DNA from 3 places in the Streptomyces sp. NPDC002499 genome. Region 3 is predicted to be linked to each of the others. Evidence: predicted binding sites of a transcription regulator. Region 3 holds the regulator's gene; each other region holds the start of a gene.
The links. Region 3 encodes HspR, which represses chaperone genes until heat shock. Its sites were predicted from a motif close to TTGAGNNNNNNNNNCTCAA; they were not measured.
Positions count from the first base shown of each region.

Region 1: the regulator HspR is predicted to act here: its motif matches at 2,703-2,721, upstream of dnaK (molecular chaperone DnaK).
Region 2: the regulator HspR is predicted to act here: its motif matches at 2,046-2,064, upstream of lon (endopeptidase La).

Region 1 covers NZ_JBSFXO010000011.1:319,151-326,203, forward strand. Annotated here, with positions in the region: gene ACWD5F_RS31055 (ATP-binding protein) at 1-278, shown strand, start outside; gene ACWD5F_RS31060 (vWA domain-containing protein) at 341-2,074, shown strand; gene ACWD5F_RS31065 (OsmC family protein) at 2,196-2,624, shown strand; gene dnaK (molecular chaperone DnaK) at 2,768-4,651, shown strand; gene narI (respiratory nitrate reductase subunit gamma) at 4,658-5,380, opposite strand; gene narJ (nitrate reductase molybdenum cofactor assembly chaperone) at 5,377-5,871, opposite strand; gene narH (nitrate reductase subunit beta) at 5,871-7,053, opposite strand, start outside.
Region 2 covers NZ_JBSFXO010000016.1:162,402-169,454, reverse strand. Annotated here, with positions in the region: gene ACWD5F_RS39515 (spermidine synthase) at 1-164, opposite strand, end outside; gene ACWD5F_RS39510 (rhomboid-like protein) at 346-1,152, shown strand; gene ACWD5F_RS39505 (GNAT family N-acetyltransferase) at 1,174-1,815, opposite strand; gene lon (endopeptidase La) at 2,087-4,507, shown strand; gene ACWD5F_RS39495 (lysozyme) at 4,618-5,454, opposite strand; gene ACWD5F_RS39490 (MarR family winged helix-turn-helix transcriptional regulator) at 5,725-6,204, shown strand; gene ACWD5F_RS39485 (protein phosphatase 2C domain-containing protein) at 6,280-7,053, opposite strand, start outside.
Region 3 covers NZ_JBSFXO010000006.1:140,209-147,261, forward strand. Annotated here, with positions in the region: gene ACWD5F_RS17800 (sugar ABC transporter substrate-binding protein) at 1-148, opposite strand, end outside; gene ACWD5F_RS17805 (PA14 domain-containing protein) at 444-2,477, shown strand; gene ACWD5F_RS17810 (PA14 domain-containing protein) at 2,494-4,455, shown strand; gene ACWD5F_RS17815 (heat shock protein transcriptional repressor HspR) at 4,542-4,988, opposite strand; gene dnaJ (molecular chaperone DnaJ) at 4,994-6,187, opposite strand; gene grpE (nucleotide exchange factor GrpE) at 6,221-6,874, opposite strand; gene dnaK (molecular chaperone DnaK) at 6,871-7,053, opposite strand, start outside.

The sequences.
Region 1 (7,053 bases), on a different contig from region 3:
CGCACCGCATGCAGGACCGCGACCTGCTGTACTACCTCGCCGAGTCGTTCCGCGGCCGGCTGGTCAAGGAACTCCCGGTCAGCAAGGAGCACATGTCGGCGAGCGGCCGGCAGACCGCGTACCGCGCCAAGTCGTTGCTCGTGCAGCTCGCCGAGATCTCCGTCGAGGTCGCGCAGACCGTCATCGCCTCCGACGCCGACGGCAACCCCGTGCTGCCCTCGTGGTTCCTCGTCGAGGCGGCCCGGGACATGCCGCGCCTGGTGGAGGCGCGGCGGTGAGCCGGGCCCGGACCAAGGGCGAGAAGAAGCGGGATCTGGCGGCCGAGGCCTTCGCCGCGGGGATGCGGCTGGTCGGGGCCAACCCGGCGCTGGCGGCGGTGGAGTTCAACGTCTGCCGGCACGAGGACTGCCGGCTCGCGCCCCGGGACGGCCTCGTGCGCGTCGACTCCGACGGCGACCTGCACGCCCACCCGCAACGCCTGGCCGAACCGGCCGACTGGGCCTGGGCGGTGGCGCACGCCGTGCTCCACCTCGGCTTCGGACACGTACCGGCCGTCAAGGGCGAGCGCACCCAGCCGGACCGCTTCGACCTCGCCGCGCGCTGCGTCGTCGTCAACCGCTTCCTGCTCGGCTTCACCATCGGCAGGACCCCCGAGGAGCTGCCCACCGCCTACCCCGACGGCGACGAGGAGCAACTCGCCGCGCGCTGGCGGCGGGACGGCCTGCCGGCCGCGTACGAGCACTGCGGTACGGCGGACGGCGAGCCCGACCAGCTGCTCCTGCCCTGGCACGGCTGGCTGGGTCAACCCCCGGACTGGCAGCTGGCGTTCGCCACCGCGCTGACCCGGACCGTGTCGGCGGCGATGGACATGGCGGGCGGCCGACGCGACTCCCTGACCGGGCAGATCGCCGAACTGCGGCCCTGGCAGCGGGCGTTGAGCTGGTTCGTCTCCTCCTACCCGCTGCTCGGCGGCATCGCGGCCGGCATCAAGCTGGTCGCCGACGCCGAACTCGCCCGCGCCCACGGCATCGCGGTGGCCGCCGTCAACACCGAGGCCGGCGAGATCTACGTCAACCCGCTGCGGACCTTCGACGACGAGGAGTGGCGCTTCATCCTCGGCCACGAGATGCTGCACGCCGCCCTGCGCCACGGCGACCGCTGCGGCACCCGTGACCCCTACCTCTTCAACATCGCCTGCGACTACGTCGTCAACGGCTGGCTGAGCGAGATGCAGGTCGGCACGATGCCCGAAGGCCTGCTGTACGACCGCGAGTTGACGGGTCTGTCCGCCGAGGAGGTCTACGACCGGATCGCCGGCGACCTGCGCCGCATGCGCCGCCTGGCCACCCTGCGCGGCAAGGGCGTCGGCGACGTGCTCGGCACCCCGCTGGGCCCGCCCGGCGACTACGTCGACCTCGACGAGTTCTACCGGCGGGGCCTGTGCCAGGGCCTCGACCTGCACCAGCAGCAGGAGCGCGGCTACCTGCCCGGCGGCCTGATCGAGGAGATCCGCGCCCTCAGCCACCCGCCGCTGCCCTGGGACGCCCAACTGGCCCGCTGGTTCGACGAGTTCGTGCCCCGCCCGGAACCGGTGCGCTCCTACGCCCGTCCCTCGCGCCGCCAGTCCTCCACCCCCGACATCCCGCGCGCGGGCCGCTATTTCCCGCCCGAGGAGATCGCCCGCTGCACCTTCGGCGTGGTCCTCGACACCTCCGGCTCGATGGACCGCGTCCTGCTCGGCAAGGCGCTCGGCGCGATCGCCTCGTACGCCGAGGCCCGTGACGTACCGGCCGCCCGCGTCGTCTTCTGCGACGCGGCCGCGCACGACGCCGGGTTCGTGCCGGTGACGGAGATCGCCGGCCGGGTCCGGGTGCACGGCCGCGGCGGTACGGTCCTCCAGCCGGGCATCGATCTCCTGCACCGCGCGGACGACTTCCCGCGCGGCACCCCGATCCTGGTCATCACCGACGGCTGGTGCGACGTCCTGCGGGTGCGGCGCGAGCACGCGTACCTGATCCCGCAGGGCGCTCGACTGCCGTTCAGCGCGCGGGGGCCGGTGTTCCGGGTGCGCTGACCTCACGGCGTGGACGACCGTCGTGCCGGTCATGTGGGTGCACCGGCAGAAGGTGTGATCGGATGGTGTCCTGGCACCCGGATACGGGCCCCGCCCGGGGCCCCACCCGAAAGGAACAATCGTGGCAACCACGCGCTCCGCACACACCGTCTGGGAAGGCAACCTGATCGAGGGCCAAGGTGTCGTGAACTTCGACTCCTCCGGTGCCATCGAGGCGCAGCCGGTCACGTGGGCTTCGCGCTCTCAGGACGCCAACGGCAAGACCAGCCCGGAAGAGCTGATCGCCGCCGCGCACTCCAGCTGCTTCTCCATGGCGCTGTCGCACGCCCTCAACGGCGCCGGCACCCCGCCCACCAAGCTCGTCACCTCGGCCGACGTGAACTTCCAGCCGGGTGAGGGCATCACCGGCATCCACCTCACGGTCGAGGGCACCGTTCCCGGCATCGACGACGAGGCCTTCGTCGCCGCCGCCGAGGACGCCAAGAAGAACTGCCCGGTCAGCCAGGCGCTCACCGGCACGACCATCACGCTGTCGGCCAAGCTCGCCTGACCCCGTAGGCCTGGTCACTTCTTCGGTGCCGCGTTCCCCGATCGGGGGCGCGGCATCGTCGTTTCCGGGTAGGCGGCATTGACAACAGCGCACTCAAGTTTTGTGCTGTAGTCGGGGAAGTGCCCTGGCGGAAGGGGACCGAAATGGCACGTGCGGTCGGGATCGATCTGGGGACCACGAACTCGGTGGTCGCCGTCCTTGAGGGCGGCGAACCCACCGTCGTCGCCAACGCGGAGGGAGCCAGGACCACACCGTCGGTGGTGGCCTTCGCCAAGAACGGGGAGGTGCTGGTCGGCGAGGTCGCCAAGCGGCAGGCCGTGACGAACGTGGAGCGCACCGCGCGCTCGGTGAAGCGGTACATGGGTGACGCGGAGTGGCGTTTCCCCTCGGAGGGTTCGATCGACGGGACCCGCTACCGGGCGCAGGAGTTGTCCGCCCGGGTGCTGCAGAAGCTGAAGCGGGACGCCGAGGCCTACCTCGGTGAGGACGTCACGGACGCGGTGATCACCGTACCGGCGTACTTCGACGACTCGCAGCGGCAGGCCACCAAGGAGGCCGGGGAGGTCGCGGGCCTGAAGGTGCTGCGGATCATCAACGAGCCGACGGCCGCCGCGCTCGCCTACGGTCTGGACCGGGGCGAGGAGCAGACCGTGCTGGTCTTCGACCTCGGCGGCGGCACCTTCGACGTGTCGTTGCTGGAGATCGGCGACGGAGTCATCGAGGTCAAGGCGACCAACGGCGACACCCACTTGGGCGGTGACGACTGGGACCAGCGGGTCGTCGAGTACCTGGTCAAGAAGTTCAAGGGGCAGCAGGGCATCGACCTCGGCACCGACAAGATGGCCCTGCAACGGCTGCGCGAGGGCGCCGAGAAGGCCAAGATCGAGCTGTCCAGTTCGACCGAGACCACCATCAACCTGCCCTACATCACGGCCTCCGCGGCCGGGCCGCTGCACCTCGACGAGAAGATGACCCGGGCGCAGTTCCAGGAGCTGACCGCCGATCTCCTCGACCGCTGCAAGACGCCCTTCCACCAGGCGATCAAGGACGCGAACGTGCCGCTCGCGGCGATCGACCACGTCATCCTGGTCGGCGGCTCGACCCGTATGCCCGCGGTCACCGACCTGGTCAAGGAACTCACCGGCAAGGACCCGCACAAGGGCGTCAACCCCGACGAGGTCGTCGCCGTCGGCGCGGCCCTCCAGGCGGGCGTCATCCGCGGCGACGTCAAGGACGTCCTGCTGCTCGACGTCACCCCGCTGTCCCTCGGCATCGAGACCAAGGGCGGCATCATGACCAAGCTGATCGAGCGCAACACCACGATCCCGACCCGGCGTTCGGAGATCTTCACGACCGCCGCCGACAACCAGCCCTCGGTCGGCATCCAGGTCTACCAGGGCGAACGCGAAATCGCCGCGTACAACAAGAAGTTGGGCGTCTTCGACCTCACCGGGCTGCCGCCCGCCCCGCGCGGGGTGCCGCAGATCGAGGTCGCCTTCGACATCGACGCCAACGGAATCATGCACGTGTCGGCGAAAGACCTCGCCACGGGTCGCGAACAGAAGATGACGGTCACCGGTGGCTCGGCGCTCCCGAAGAACGACATCGACCGCATGATGCGGGAGGCGGAGCAGTACGCCGACGAGGACCGCAAGCGCCGGGAGGCCGCCGAGACCCGCAACCAGGCCGAGCAACTCGTCTACCAGACCGAGAAGTTCGTCCGCGACAACGAGGAGCGCATCCCGGCCGAGACCAGGTCCGAGGTCGAGGCCGCGGCCACGGAGCTGAAGGAACTGCTGGAACAGGACGCCGACACGGCCGCGTTGCGCACGGGCGTGGAGAAACTCGCCTCCGTCAGCCAGCAGATGGGCCAGGCGATGTACGCGCAGGCCGACCGGCCTCCGACGGACGGCGCCGACGGCGGTGGCACCGGTACCGAGCAGGACACCTCACCGCAGGACGACGAGGGAGTGGTGGACGCGGAGATCGTCGACGACGACCGGGACACGAAGGGCGGTGCGGCCTAGCCACCCCTAGGAACCGGTCTTCTCCCACCCCCTACGCTCCGGCCGCGGCCCCAACTGTCTGGGGTCGCGGCTGCGGTAGACCACGTACGGGCGGAACAGGTACTGGACCGGCGCGCTGAACATGTGGACCAGGCGGGTGTACGGCACCAGCGCGATCAGTGTCATGCCGATGACGGCGTGGATCTGGTACAGCACCGGCACGCCCGCCATCAGCTCCGTCCTCGGCTGGAGGGTGAACAGGCTGCGGGCCCAAGGGGCGATGGACTGGCGGTAGTCGTAGCCGTCGCCGGAGGCGTGGGTCAGTTTCGCCACCATGCCCATCGCGATCGCCGCGAGCAGCACGACGTACATGAGCTTGTCGTTGACCGTGGTCGCCCGGAACACGGGGGCGTTGGTGCGGCGGCGGTAGAGCAGGAGCAGGATGCCGGCGACCGTGAGGGCACCGGCCGCGGTGCCGCCGTAGAGCGAGAGCAGATGGTAGACGTGCTCGCTGATACCGGCCGCGTGGGTCCATGACTCGGGGACGAACAGACCCACCAGATGGCCGGCGAGGACGAACAGGATGCCGTAGTGGAAGGCGGGGGAGGCGATGTTCAGGAGCCTCGACTCGTAGACCTGCGAAGAGCGTGTTGTCCAGCCGAACTTGTCGTAGCGGTGGCGCCAGAACAGGCCGGCGACCAGCAGGACGAAGGCGAGATAGGGCAGGGCGCCCCACAGGAACGTACTCATCGGCGTGCCTCGGTGGGTGCGGGCGGCAGGGTGGCACAGACGGCGTCCAGGACGGACGCGTAGGGCGTGCCGAAGTCGGCTAGGCGGGCGCGGAGTTGGTCCAGGGCGGCGCGGTACTCGGAGAGGAGTTCGAGGTTGCCGGTGCGGGACGTGAACTCCAGGACCGCCGGCAGGAAGTCCGGCAGCTCCTCGCCGGTGAACTCCAGCTCGTGAGCGCGGTACAGCTCCTTGAAGCGGACCAGGGACATCCCGCGCCGCCGGGTGTCGCCGTCGTGCCACCAGCTCAGATACAGGCTGTGCCGGTTCTTGAAGTCGAAGACCTGGACGTAGTGCGCGGCCAGCTCCTGCGGTGGGGTGAGGGCCGCGTGGTCGACGAACTCCCGTAGTTGCGGGGCGGCTTCGCGCAGCAGGGGGAGCCGGGCGCGGAAGTCGTCGTCGGGGTAGGTCAGGCAGAGCGCGGCCGCCTGGTACAGCACAGCGTCCGAGGGCATCAGGCATCCTTCGCGTCGTGGTCCGGCCGGTCCGGGTGGTCCGCGGTCTGGCGGTCGCGCAGCGCGTGGAAGGTCTCCACGGACACGATCGGCAGCAGCTTGCGCCCCGAGTCCTGACCGAACGGCCCGTCGCCGCCCATCCCGGGACCGTCCGCGTGGTCGAGACTGCACTCGTCGGGCAGCGCGGACTCCTCGAGGCGGCGCGCGTCCCCGACCGCCGCCGTCGGAATCACGTACCGGTCCTCGTACTTGGCGATCGCCAGCAGCCGGTACATCGCCTCGATCTCGGCGGGTTCCATGCCGACGGCCGCCGTGACCTCCGGGTCCGGTTCCTCGCCGAGGTTGATCGCCCGCATGTGGGAGCGCATCGCGGCGAGCTTCTCCAGCGAGGCGCGGACCGGGCCGACGTCACCGGCGGTGAACAGTTCCGCCAGGTATTCGAGGGGGATGCGGAGGGTCTCGATGGCCCCGAACAGGTTCTGCGCGTCCTCGCCGTCGTGCCCGGTCTCCGACAGCGCGTCGACCACGGGCGACAGCGGCGGGATGTACCAGACCATCGGCATGGTGCGGTACTCGGGATGCAGCGGCAGCGCGACCTTGTACGTGCTGATCAGCGCCCGCACGGGGGAGCGGCGGGCCGCCTCCATCCAGTCGTACGGGATGCCCGCCTCCTCGCACGCCCGCTGCACCGCGTGGTCGTCGGGGTCGAGGAACACGTCCAACTGGGCCTCGTACAAGGCCTTTTCGTCCCGCACCGAAGCCGCGGCCGTCACCTTGTCGGCGTCGTAGAGGACGACCCCGAGATAGCGCAGCCGGCCCACGCACGTCTCCGAGCACACGGTGGGCAGGCCCACTTCGAGGCGCGGATAGCAGAGCGTGCACTTCTCGGCCTTGCCGGTGCGGTGGTTGAAGTACACCTTCTTGTACGGGCAGCCCGTCACGCACATCCGCCAGCCACGGCACTGGTCCTGGTCGACCAGGACGATCCCGTCCTCGGCCCGCTTGTACATCGCGCCGGACGGACAGGACGCCACGCACGCCGGGTTGAGGCAGTGCTCGCAGATGCGCGGCAGATAGAACATGAAGGTCTGCTCGAACTCGAACCTCACCTTGTCCGCGACCTGTTGGCGGGTGCGCTCGACCATCGGGTCGAGGTCGCCGTAGGCGGGGGCGCCCGCGAGG
Region 2 (7,053 bases), on a different contig from region 3:
GCCGCGTCGACCAGCAGCCGCTCCGAGCGGCCGTCCGAGGTGTCCATCAGGAAGCACCCGTTGGCGATGATCTGCAACAGCTCGCCGTGCCGACGCAGCACGACCTCGCCGTACGGCCCCTCGCGCCGGTCCAGGACCACTGGGCTGTCGTAGAAGGTGGTCATCGGCCCATCCTGCACGAACTCGGCTTGACGACCACGGGAATTAACGGTTGACCACCCGTGACCGGCGGACGTCCCGGAAGCCTGAGAGGTTCCTGAGAATCGCCTCCCGCGTGGCGTCGGTCATAGACAGAGACCCTGGGGGCGTCGAAGGCTGGAGGTGAAACGGAAGGAGCGCCTCACCGTGGAACCCGCCACCCCGACCGACGCGAAGGCCTCCGGCCTGCTGGACGGAGTACCGAGGCAGCGGAGCCGCTGTGCCGCGTCCACCGGTGATGTGGACGGGACGCCGGTACCGATATCCCCGGCGAAGGCTCTTCGAGTCCCGCGCGTCTGGCGTCTCCTCCCCACCCCCACCGGCACACCGTTCACCTTCGGCTTCGCGATCGTCCTCGCCCTCACCTCACTCCTGGTCGCCGACGCGGCACCCTCTCTTGTGCACGCCCTGCACCAGGGCTCCAGCACGGACGTGGCCCACCTCGTACGGACCCCGATGCTGGTGCTGCTCACCAGCGCACTGTGGATCGCGGGCGGGATCGTCACGCCGTACGCCGTCCTCTTCCTGCTCGTCCTCACCGCGCTGGAGCGGCGGATAGGCGGGGCGCGTACGGCGGTCGTCTTCCTGACCGGCCACATCCTGGCGACCCTCGCGACGGAGGTCCCGGTGGGGCTCGCGGTGCTGGTCGGGCACCTGCCGGACAGCTCGCTGCACCGGATGGACTACGGCATCAGCTTCGGCGTCGCGACGTGTGTCGGGGCGCTGGCCGGACTGGTGTCCCCGTGGGTGCGGTGGCCGTTGGTGGTGCTGTTCGGCGGAATGCTGATCGAGGACCTGATCGAGTTCACGGATCCCCTGACGAACTGGGGGCACGTGTTCTCGCTCGCGATAGGGCTGGCGATGTGGCCGGTGGTTCGCCGGTGGCGGGTCGTTGGGCGCTCTACTGGGCTGCCGCGTGCTGTTGTCGGGCGGCTGCCGACGCGTCGTGGCTGATCGCGCAGTTCCCCGCGCCCCTTAGGTCGTGAACTTGGCGCTGGTCAGGAGGGCGGCGGTGGTCCAGCCGAGGTGCTCGTACAGTGCTCGTCCGTCGGGGGTGCCCGCGAGGACGCCGGTCCGGGCGCCTTGTTCGGCCGCGGTCGCCTGAAGGGTGCGTACTACGAGGCCCCCCAACCCCCTGCGGCGATGAGCCGGGGCCGTCTCCACCCTGTCCACCACGGCCGTCGGCCCGCTGACGCCGACCTGTCCGCGGGCCGCCAGGGCGCCGTCCGGGGCCGTCACCACTGCCTGGGTGACGGGGCCGCGGGTCCAGGTGCGCAGCCGGTAGCCGTCCGGCGCGGCCGGCGGTGCGTCCCGGGTCAGCGGTACGGACATCAGGAACCCCGGGTTCGGGTCGATCCACCACCCCGGGCCCAGCCACCCCTGTACCAGCGTCGGATCCGTGAACACCTTCAGCCAGACGCCGTACCCCGTCACGGAGTCCGCCACCTTCCGTACGACGGTCTCCTCGACGTCGTCGCCGATGTCCCCCAGCACCCTCCGGGAGACCTGCTCGACCTGCCCCACGTCGACGCTCCACCCCCACGGCTCCTCGACGGGCGGCGCGGCCCCGCGCGACAGAACCCATCCGCTCACCCAGGCGCGTACGAGGTCGTTCACAACATCCTCCGGTAAGGATTGATCGGGCCATCAGGGTATTACGTGATCCTGGATCGGCGACACCCCTCAAATGCAGCCCGGCACAAACCCAGCCCGTCCGGCGTTTGAGGACAAGGCCCCTTCAGGGCCGGCGCGGGGGTCCGGGGGCGGCGGCCCCCGGAAACGCCCAGCTCAACGCCGGTTTGCTCACAGCGAACAGTGGACCGGGAACATTGGCGGAGCCCCACGCATTGAGTCGGCATAGCTCAACTTGAATGCCGAAGGGGAGATCATGGCTTCGACGTCCACACCGCTCACCCTGCCCGTGCTGCCGCTCGACGGCGAGGTCGTGCTGCCCGGCATGGTGGTTCCGCTGGATCTGAACGACACCGATGTACGTGCCGCGGTGGAGGCCGCGCAGGCAGCCGCCCGGAACGAGCCCGGAAAGCCGCGGGTGCTGTTGGTTCCACGGATCGACGGGACCTACCCGAGCACCGGCGTGCTCGGCACCGTGGAGCAGGTCGGCCGGCTGGCCGACGGTGACCCGGGTGCCCTGATCCGCGCCCGCGGCAGGGTCCGGATCGGCGCCGGTACCACCGGACCGGGTGCCGCCCTGTGGGTCGAGGGCACCCGGATCGAGGAGACCGTGCCCGAGCCGCTGCCCGGTCACGTCACCGAACTTGTGAAGGAGTACAAGGCGCTCGCCACCGCCTGGCTGCGCAAGCGCGCCGCCTGGCAGGTCGTGGACCGCGTCCAGGCCATCGACGACGTGGGCCAGCTCGCCGACAACTCCGGTTACTCGCCGTTCCTCACCACCGATCAGAAGATCGAGCTGCTGGAGACCAGCGACCCGATCGCCCGCCTCAAGCTCGCCACCCAGCAGCTGCGCGACCACCTCGCCGAGCAGGACGTGGCCGAGACGATCGCCAAGGACGTCCAGGAGGGCGTCGACAAGCAGCAGCGCGAGTTCCTGCTCCGCCGCCAGCTGGAGGCGGTCCGCAAGGAGCTGCGCGATCTGAACGGCGAGCAGGAGGGCGAGGAGTCCGACGACTACCGCGCCCGCGTGGAGGCCGCCGACCTGCCCGAGAAGGTCCGTGAGGCCGCGCTCAAGGAGGTCGAGAAGCTGGAGCGGTCCAGTGACCAGTCCCCCGAGGGCTCCTGGATCCGCACCTGGCTGGACACGGTCCTCGAACTGCCGTGGAACGAGCGGACCGAGGACGAGTACGACATCCGGGGCGCCAAGGCGATCCTCGACGCCGAGCACTCCGGCCTGGAGGACGTGAAGGCGCGCATCACCGAGTACCTGGCGGTGCGCAAGCGCCGTACCGACCGCGGTCTGGGTGTCATCGGCGGTCGGCGCGGCGGTGCCGTCCTGGCCCTCGTCGGCCCGCCCGGCGTCGGCAAGACCTCGCTCGGCGAGTCCGTCGCGCACGCCATGGGCCGCAAGTTCGTCCGCGTCGCCCTCGGCGGCGTCCGCGACGAGGCGGAGGTCCGCGGTCACCGGCGTACATACGTCGGCGCGCTGCCCGGCCGGATCGTGCGGGCCATCAAGGAGGCCGGTTCGATGAACCCGGTCGTCCTGCTGGACGAGATCGACAAGGTCGGCTCGGACTTCCGCGGCGACCCCGCGGCGGCCCTCCTGGAGGTCCTGGACCCGGCGCAGAACCACACCTTCCGCGACCACTACCTGGAGGTCGAGCTCGACCTGAGCGACGTGGTCTTCCTGGCGACGGCCAACGTGCTCGAAGCCATCCCGGAGGCCCTCCTGGACCGGATGGAACTGGTCCGGCTCGACGGCTACACCGAGGACGAGAAGGTCGTCATCGCCCGCGACCACCTGCTCCCGCGCCAGCTGGAGCGGGCGGGTCTGAACGAGGACGAGGTGGTCATCGACGAGAGCGCCCTGCGCAAGCTCTCCGGCGAGTACACGCGCGAGGCGGGCGTCCGCACCCTGGAGCGCTCCATCGCACGGCTGCTCCGCAAGGTCGCGGCACAGCACGAACTCGGCGAGCGGAAGCTGCCGTTCACCGTCACGGACGAGGACCTGCGCGCCCTGATCGGCCGCCCGCACCACGTCCCGGAGTCGGCGCAGGACCCGGCCGAGCGCCGTACGGCGGTCCCGGGTGTCGCCACCGGCCTCGCGGTCACCGGCGCCGGCGGAGACGTCCTGTTCGTCGAGGCGTCCCTCGCGGACCCGGAGACGGGCGCGGCGGGCCTGACCCTCACCGGTCAGCTGGGCGACGTGATGAAGGAGTCGGCGCAGATCGCGCTGTCCTTCCTGCGCTCGCACGGAGCCGAACTGGAACTGCCGGTCGCGGACCTGAAGGACCGCGGCGTGCACATCCACTTCCCGGCGGGCGCGGTCCCCAAGGACGGCCCGAGCGCCGGCGTCACCATGACGACGGCCCTGGCGTCGCTCCTGTCGGGGCGCCTGGTCCGCACGGACGTGGCCATGACGGGCGAGGTCTCGCTGACCGGCCGGGTGCTCCCGATCGGCGGCGTCAAGCAGAAGCTGCTGGCCGCGCACCGGGCGGGCGTCACCACCGTCATCATCCCCAAGCGCAACGAACCCGATCTGGACGACGTCCCCGCGGAGGTCCTGGACAAGCTCGACGTCCACGCCGTGACCGACGTCCGCCAGGTCCTGGAACTGGCCCTGTCGCCGGCCACCAACGGCGCGGAGACGGAGTCGGAGGTTCCGGTGGCGGCGTGACGGACGCCAACGGATAGGGGAAGGCCCGGGTCCCGTGAGGGAGGCCCGGGCCTTTTTCTTACGCCCTGTCTCATGTCCTGTCCGCTGTCCTGTCCGCTGTGCTGTCCGTGTCAGCCGTTGGCAAGGGCCACGACCCGGTCCAGCGCCCCGTTGAACTTGTCGTGGTCGCCCACGGTCGGTCCGGACGAGGTGTACTGCCACATCGTGTAGTAGCTCCACCCGGCCGGCAGCGTCCCCGGGGCGGTGGCGTACCGGGCGATCCACAGCGGGTTGGCGGTGGCGAAGCCGGCGTAGTCGCCGGTGCACTGGGTCCACCAGCTGGTGGCGGTGTAGATGACGGCGTCACGGCCCGTGCGGGCCTTGTAGGTGTTCAGGAAGTCGGCGATCCAGCTGACCATCGCGGCGGCGGTCTTGCCGTAGCAGGCGGCGCCGTAGGGGTTCCACTCGATGTCGAGGACGCCGGGCAGGGTCCTGCCGTCCCGGGACCAGGCGCCGCCGTGGTCGGCGAAGTAGTTGGCCTGGGTGGCGCCGCTGGTGGTGTCGGGGGTGGCGAAGTGGTACCCGCCGCGGATCATGCCGACGTCGTAGGAGCCGTTGTACTGCTGGGCGAAGTACGGGTTCGTGTAGTACGTGCCTTCCGTCGCCTTGGTGTACGCCCACCGGACCCCGCTGCTCCACAGGGTCGCCCAGGCGACGTTGCCCTGGTAGCCGGAGACGTCGACGCCCTCGGTCTGGGTGGCGTCACCGGGAACCGGCGTGCCGGCGCTGCCGTCGTGGGAGAGGACGCCGATGCCCATCCGGGCGGAGCCCCGGGCGGGGGTGTCGGCGGCGGAGGCCGGGACGGCGAGGACGAGGGTGAGGGCGGCGAGCAGGAGTCCGGTGAGGAAGGTGAGGAGGGTGGGGGAGAGGTGTCCGGGGCGGGCCGATCCGGGTCTGTGCACGGGCATGGCGTGCCTCCGAGGGAGAGGTGGGGGGAACGGCCTCTGCTGGCGTGAGCATGCCAGTCAAGGTCTGGTGGAGACGCTACGCAGCTCGACGAGCAGGTGGGAAGAGGGGCCAGAGGCTGCCGTTGGTCTAGCCCTGCGAAATACTTGCCGAGCTGCGGCGACGACGGCGTTCGGCGGAAACTTTCAGGACCGGGAAACCCCGGGAACAGCGAGGCAGGGGCTGACGTGGACGACGGTACGAACGGTGACGAACACCGTGTGGAGGCACAGGTGACACCGAGCGGCGCGGACCAGGAGCACCTTTCCGCCCCGAGCGGCGCCGACCAGGAGTACCTCTCCCTGGAGCGCGAACTGACGGTCCTGCTCCGGCGCGCCCGGGCCAGCCAGGGCGAGATGGCCCGCGAGGTCCACCCCGACCTGGAGACCGCCGCGTACGGCCTCCTCGTACGCCTCGACGAGCGCGGCCGGCAGCGGGCGACCGAGCTGGCGGCCTACATCGGCGTCGGCAAGGCCACCATGTCCCGGCAGCTGCGCGCCCTGGAGGAGCTCGGCCTGATCGCCCGCGAACCCGACCCCGCCGACGGCCGCGCCTGGCTGGTCGACCTCACCGAGGAGGGCCGCGGCCGGGTGGCCAAGGTCCGCGACGCCCGCCGCGCCCGGTACGTCAGCCAGCTCGCCCACTGGGACCGGCGGGAGGTCTCCGAACTGGCCCGGCTGCTGGCGCAGTTGAACCGGCAGGTGGAGAAGTAGCGCCCGGAATCGGGAGCCGGAAGCGGCACCCGGAATCAGCACCCTCGTACCGCGACCGCCCCCGCACGGCTCCCCTCACACCTCCGCGAACACCACCGTCGCGTCGTCGTGCGTCTTGCTCCGTCGCAGGAACACCCGCTCGGTGTCCGCGACTTCGAGTGCACGCACCCGGGCGACCAGTGCCGCCGCCCCCTCCTTGCGGACGAACCTGAAGCAGTCCTCCCAGTCGCCCTCGTGGAACTTCTCCACCCAGCGGGTGGCCCCGTCGGTCAGCGCGACCAGGGTGCGGACCTCCGTGCGGGGCATGGTGCCGGTCACCGCGCGCCCGGCCACCGAGGGATCCGCGGCCGCCGTGAAGAAGCCGCCCTCCTTGTTGCGGACCGCGGAGTCCACCAGGGCGTCCGTGGCCAGGGCCGAGCGGGGGAGGCGGGCGATGCGGTCGTCGAGGAGAGGGGAGACCGAGCCCGTCGGGGACTCGACCAGGAGGGCCGAGTCCGACAGGACCAGGTACTCGACCGACTCGGCCGACCAGCGGGCGACGACCACTGTGGCCTGTGGGGTGCGTGGGTGAGAAAGGTCACAGGTGTCCGCGTGGGCCGCCGCCGTACGGGCGATCGCGCGGGACAGGGCCTCGGCGAGCGGAACATCCGGGCGGGAAACGGTCAGTTCGGTCAGTGCGCCGCCGAGGCGGGCCGTGAACCAGGGGACGGAATGCAGACACCCCGTGCCGTCCTTCGGCGGTGTCACCCCGTCCAGGACGACGAGCGAGCCGCCCTGGCCGGAGGCGGGCAGCGTGACGCTCGCGAAGTCCTCGTTGGGGCGGGCCGGATCGCCGGCTTCCGATACAAG
Region 3 (7,053 bases):
GCAGGAGCAGGCCGATCGTCACGTCGTTGCCCTTGGTCGGGCTGGCCGAGCTGCCGTCCGACGACGCGTTCAGCACACCGCAGGCGGCCAGCGAGAAGGTCATGGACGACGCTGCAACGGCGATGGCTATTCGACGCGTGGGACGCATTGGGGAGCTCACTTCTGGTGCCTTCCGAACACGGCCGCAGCTGTGCGACCCAGGTGACTGAAAAGCCAACGCGTGCGCGACCCCGGCCGTCAAGCGGAACCACTTAACGAGTGCGCAACACCACTCTCTGTTGTGCATGTGAAGCACTCGTGCAACCACCTCCCGACGTACTCCGCAAGCCCTCCATCCGGAACTCCACAAACAGGGGGCAAAGATCCGTACAACCAAGCCGATTCCTCGCGAGTCGTGATCACGAAGGCCCAAACCTCCGTTCCGCTTTCGCCCAGAGGACCGAATGAACCCAGCCAGACGCACGACCGCCGCAGCCGCGGCTGCCGTCGCGCTGACCACGGCGGCCACCGCGCTCACCGTGTCCGCCGCCCCCGCCTCCGCCGCGACGACCTGCGCCTCGCCGGTCTACAAACGGCAGTTGTTCGCGAACACCACCTTCAAGGGCACCCCCAAGAAGACCGCCTGCGACAGCGCGATCGACGAAAGCTGGACCGGCGCCCCCGCCGCCGGCCTCCCCAAGGACAACTTCGCCGCGCGCTGGACCGTGACCCGCGACTTCGGTTCGGGCGGCCCCTTCGCGCTCACCGCCACCGCGACCGACGGCATCCGCGTCTACCTGGACGACAGCCGCAAGATCAACCTGTGGTCCAACACCACGGGTTCGCGCACCAAGACCGTCAACGTGACGATCCCCAAGGGCAGGCACACCCTGCGGATCGACTACGTGAACTGGACCGGCGCCGCGAAGGTCAAGGTCGGCTACACGCCCAGGACTTCGGCGACGGTCGACAAGGTGAAGCCACTGGCCCCGACGGGCTTCTGGGCGGACTACATGCCCGACGGGGAGTCGGCGTACACCGAACTCGCCTGGTCCGCCAACAAGGAGATGGACCTCGCCGGCTACCGCGTCTACCGCCGGCCCAAGGGCTCCAGCACCTGGACCCTGGTGGTGACGACCGCGGCCGCCAAGCGCACGGCCGGTGACTCCCCGCCGCCCACCGGACAGTCGTACTACTACGAGGCCCGCGCCTACGACAGGGCGGGCAACGAGTCGACCGGCACCGCCGACCAGCCGATCACCACGCTGGACCGGACCGCCCCCGCCGCTCCCGTGCTCACCGCCACCGCCGTGGAAGCCTCCAACAACCTCTCCTGGACGGCCTCCGCCGACGCCGTGCTCTACCGGGTCTACCGCAAGGACGACGAGGACGACGAGGACGCGTACACCCGGATCGCCGAGACGACCGGCACCGGCTACGCCGACACCGGCGCGAGCTACGGCCACGCCTACGACTACAAGGTCACGGCGCTGGACGCGGCGAAGAACGGGCGGGACTCCAACGTCCTGCGCTCCACCCGGTCCATCCTCCCGCCGCAGAACGTGACGGCGACCGTGCCGAGTTACGGCGCGGTGTTCACCTGGACCGAGGCGCCGGGCGGCGACACCGCCGACTACGAGGTCTACCGCTCGACCACGTCCCCGGTGGCGACCACCTACGCGAACCTCACCGACTGCCGCAGCCGCAAGGTCACCACGGACGCGGCCGGCAACAAGGTCCGCACCTGTGTCGACTACGACGGTGACCAGGGCGCCACCTACCACTACACGATGATCCGGAAGAACACGGCGGGCCGCTGGTCCACCGGCTCCGCCGACATGACCGTCACCCGCCCCGGCGACGAGATCCCGCCGCCGCCCGTGACCCACCTGACCGCCGAACCACTCGAGTACGGCGTCCGGTTGGACTGGGACGACAGCCCGGCGACGGACCTGGCCCACTACGAGGTCTACGCGTACCGGTCGTGCTGCACGCCGGACTTCCTGGGCGAAGTACCCGCCGGCACCTCGGAGTTCGTCGTCGGCCCGGAGGCCGCGGACGGCGAGGAGAAGACCTACGTCGTCGTCCCGGCCGACATCTACGGCAACTACGCCGAATTCACGGGCGCCTACTGGGACCGCCCCGTCTCCGCGGTCACCGTCACCGAGCAGGACCTGCGGCCGACGACCGTCCCCGCGGACACCTCGGTCTGCGACCTCTACGCCTTCGACAACACCGCGGGCGACTCCGTGCTGGACCTCGACTGCGAGGGCGTCGCCGCCGACGCCCTCGGGATCAACGTGTACCGGTGGGACCGCGAGTCGGGCACCTACGTCCGCCTGAACGACGTTCCCCTGGCGACGACCACCAGCTACTACACGGACAGGACCGCGTCGAGGGGCACCACCCACCACTTCGTCGCCTCGGTCGTCGCGGCCGACGGCACGGAGACCTTCACGAACGTCGACTACACCGTGACCCTGCCGAGCGGGGTGTGACATGAGGAACCCGACCATGCGTTCCGCGCTCGCCTCCGCCGTCGTCGTCGCGACCGCGGGCGGCCTGCTCACCGCCGTCGCCCCGGCCGCCTCCGCCGCCACGACCTGCGACTCCCCCGGCTACAAGCGGCAGTTGTTCGCGAACACCACCTTCAAGGGCACCCCGAAGAAGACCGCCTGCGACAGCGCGATCGACGAGAACTGGACCGGCGCCCCCGCCTCCGGCCTCCCGAAGGACAACTTCGCCGCGCGCTGGAGCGTGACCCGCGACTTCGGCTCCGGTGGGCCCTTCGCCCTCGTCGCCTCCGGGCTCGACGGGATCCGGGTGTACGTCGACGGCGTCCGCAAGATCGACCTGTGGAAGAACACCTCCACGGCCGTGGGCAAGACTGCCAACGTGACCGTGCCGAAGGGCAAGCACACTCTGCGGATCGACTACGTCAACTGGACCGGCGCCGCCAAGGTCAAGTTCACGTACACGCCCCGCACTTCGGCCACCGTCGACAAGGTCAAGCCGCTCACGCCGAAGGACCCGCTGGTGTCGTACGACACCGCGAGCAACAAGGCGAAGCTGAGCTGGGGCAAGAACGTCGAGATGGACCTCGCGGGCTACCGGGTCTACCGGCGGCTGCGGGACAGCACCAGCTGGACGCGGCTGACCGGCACGACCGGCACCTCGTACACGGACACCCCGCCCGCGACGGGCGCCGGCTACTACTACGAGGTGCGCGCGTACGACAAGGCGGGCAACGAATCGGCCGGTACCGCCGACCAGTCGGTCACCAGCATCACGCTGACCGCGCCTTTCGGACTCGCCTCCTCGGTCACGGACACCGCCGCCGAACTGTCCTGGCGGGCGGTGCCGGGCGCGGTCAAGTACCGGGTGGTGCGCACCAATCCGGGCGGCGCCGACAAGGTCACCGACGTCAACTCGAACCACCTCGGCGACGACACGCTCGACCGCGTCACCACGTACTCCTACAAGGTCGCCGCGGTCGACGGCTCCGGTCATCTCTCCCCGTACACCGACACCGTGAGCGCGCACCGGCCGCCCGCCGCGCCGCGCGACCTCACGGCGACGGCGGACATCGGCGCCGCGCTGCTGTCCTGGACGGCGAAGCCGGAGGACGGACGCGTCCTCGCCTTCCACGTGTACCGCTCGACGACCCTGCCGGTGAACACGTCCGGCACACCGGTGACGTGCACCACGACGTACAGCGAACGCGCCGACGGGTCACGGCGGTACAGCTGCGGCGACTACGCGGCGGAGGAAGACACCACGTACCACTACGCGGTGACGACGGAGGACCAGGCGCACGCCGTCTCCCTCCCCTCCGCGACGGTCACCGTCACCCCGCTCGCCTCGGACAAGGCGCCGGCCCCGGTGACCGGACTGACCGCGACGGCCACGGAGTACGGCATCGAGCTGGACTGGGCCGACAACACCGAGCCCGACCTGGCCCGGTACGCGGTCTACCGGGGCACGGTCCTCGGCGAGGAGGGCGAGGACCAGGTCTGCTCCATGTCGGAGTGGGCGTGGCTGTCCCCGTCCACCTCGCGCTACACGGACGTGACCCTGCCCGACGGCGACCACCGCTGCTACTTCGTGGCCGCGGTCGACACCGCGGGCAACTCCACCCGGTGGTCGTCGGGTCCCGTGTACGCCGTCACCGTCGACGAGCTGGACCTGACCCCGTCGGTGGCGACCCCGGAGGACTCACCGGTCAGCCTGACGGCGGCCGCGTCCGACTCGGGCGTCGACCTGGAGTGGAACACGGTCGACTCGGCGACGGGCTACCAGGTCTACCGCTGGAACCCGGCCACCGAGGCGTACGACAAGCTCGCGACCACCACGGACCGCTCCTACGCCGACACCACCGCCGCCCGCGGCACCACCCACCACTACTGGGTGAGCGCGCTGTACGCCGACGGCACGGAGTCGGCACCCGGGGCGGACTGGGCGATCCTGGAGCCGTAGCCGCGATCTGAGCACGTGCCCGAGCAGGGCCGGCATGCGAGAGGGGCCCGGAGAAATCTCCGGGCCCCTCTCCTGCCAGATGGTGACTACTCGGGCTGCCGCTTCGGCCGCCACACCACCAACGCGCTGGTCTGCTGCACCTCCTGGTACGGCACCAGGTCGCGTCGGTACGAGGCGTGCACCGCGGCCTCGCGCTGCTGCATCGCCGCCGCCGCGCCGTCGACCGCCGACTGGAGCTCGGCGACGCGCTGCTGGAGCGCGATGACCTGGTTCTCCAGCTCGATGATGCGCTTGATGCCGGCCAGGTTGATGCCCTCGTTCTGCGACAACTGCTGGACGGTGCGCAGCAGTTCGATGTCACGGGCCGAGTAGCGGCGACCGCGCCCGGCCGTGCGGTCCGGGGAGACCAGGCCGAGGCGGTCGTACTGGCGCAGCGTCTGCGGGTGCAGGCCGGAGAGCTGGGCCGCCACCGAGATGACGTAGACCGGGGTTTCCTCGGTCAGTTCATAAGGGTTACGTCGACGGCCGTCCATCACTCTCAAGCTCCCTTCGCGGCCTGGAACAGCTCCGCCCGCGGGTCCTCGCCCGCGGTCGCCTCTCGGTACGCCTCCAGTGCGTCACGAGCCTTCCCCGTCACGTCCTTCGGAACACTCACCTCGACGGTGACCAGCAGGTCCCCGCGGGTGCCGTCCTTGCGGACCGCGCCCTTGCCGCGGGCGCGCATGGTGCGGCCGTTGGGCGTGCCGGGCGGCAGTTTCAGGGTGACCGGCGGTCCGCCCAGGGTGGGGACCCTGACCTCGCCGCCGAGTGCCGCCTCGGAGAACGTCACCGGCACGGTCACCGTGAGGTTGTCGTCCCTGCGGCCGAAGACCGGGTGGGCGTCGACGTGCACGGTGACGTACAGGTCGCCGGCCGGACCACCGCGCTCGCCCGGTGCGCCCTTGCCGCGCAGCCGGATCCGCTGGCTGTCCGCCACCCCGGCGGGGATGCGGACCTGCATGGTCCTGGAGGACTTGGCCCGGCCGCTGCCCTTGCAGACCTCGCAGGGGGTCTCGGCGATCAGGCCGCGGCCCTTGCAGTCGGGGCAGGGGTCGGTGAGCGAGAAGCCGCCGCCCGAACCCCGGGCCACCTGGCCGGTGCCGACGCAGGTCGGGCACACCCGGGGGTTGCCGTTCGCGTCGCCGGTGCCCGAACAGGCCTTGCAGGGGGACTGCGAGGACATCCGCAGCGGGACCGTCGCCCCCTCGATCGCCTCGGTGAAGCTGAGGCTGACCTCGGTGTCGATGTCCTGGCCGCGCCGCGGCTGGGTACGGGTCGTGCCCGCGCCGCCGCGGTTGAACAGGCCCCCGAAGACGTCGCCGAGGCCGCCGCCGAAACCGCCGGCGCCCTGGCCGCCACCGCCGCCGCCCTGGGCGCCGCCTCCGAAGAGGTCGCCCAGGTCGAAGTTGAAGTTGCCGCCGCCCGCGCCGCCCGGCCCCGGGCGGTAGCCGCCGTTGCCGAAGAGGGCGCGGGCTTCGTCGTACTCCTTGCGCTTCTTGGGGTCGCCGAGGACGTCGTTCGCCTCGGAGATCTCCTTGAAGCGCTCCTCCGCCTTGGCGTTGCCCTTGTTGGCGTCCGGGTGGAACTCGCGGGCGAGCTTCCGGTACGCCTTCTTGATCTCGGCCTCGGTGGCGTCCTTGGGGACGCCGAGGACCTTGTAGTAGTCCTTCTCGATGAAGTCCTTGGTGCTCATCCTCGACGTCCCTCCTTTCGTACGGTGTCTACGTCAGCCCTCCTCAGGGCCGTTGTCCTTCTCGTCATCGGCCTCGACGTCCTCGGCCTTGACGGGCTGCGCCCCGGGCTGGGGTTCGGCGACGGCCACCCGCGCGGGGCGGATGGTGCGCTCGCCGAAGCGATACCCGGGCTGCAGGATCGCCACGCAGGTCGTCTCGGTGACGTCCGGCGCGTACGAGTGCATCAGGGCCTCGTGGATGGTCGGGTCGAAGGGCTCGCCCTCCTTGCCGAACTGCTGAAGTCCCATCTTCGCCGCGACGGTCTCCAGCGACTCCCCGACGGACTTGAAACCGCCGACGAACTCGCCGTGTTCCCGCGCGCGGCCGATGTCGTCGAGCACGGGCAGGAGTTCGGTCAGGAGGTTCGCCACGGCGATCTCCTTGACCGTGATCCGGTCCCGCTCCACGCGGCGGCGGTAGTTCTGGAATTCGGCCTGCAGCCGCTGGAGGTCCGCGGTGCGCTCCTCGAGCGCCTTGCGCACCTGGTCCAGCTGGGCCGTCAGACCGGCGATCTGCAGACTTGCGTCCCCGGCCGGGGCCGCCCCCTCCCCCGTGGTGGAGGAGGCGGCCTTCGGCTCGGCGTCTTCGGGGGTGGCGCCGGAGGGGACGTCGGGCTTCTCGTCGAAGCCCGGGGTCTCCTCCGTCACGCGGCACCGTCCTTGCGCTCGTCGTCCACGATCTCCGCGTCCACGACGTCGTCGTCGGCCTTCGGGGCGTCACCGCCGTCGGCGGAGGCGCCGCCGGCGGCCTGGGCACCCTGGGCGTCGGCGTACATGGCCTGGCCCAGCTTCTGCGAGACGGCCGCGACCTTCTCGGTGGAGGTGCG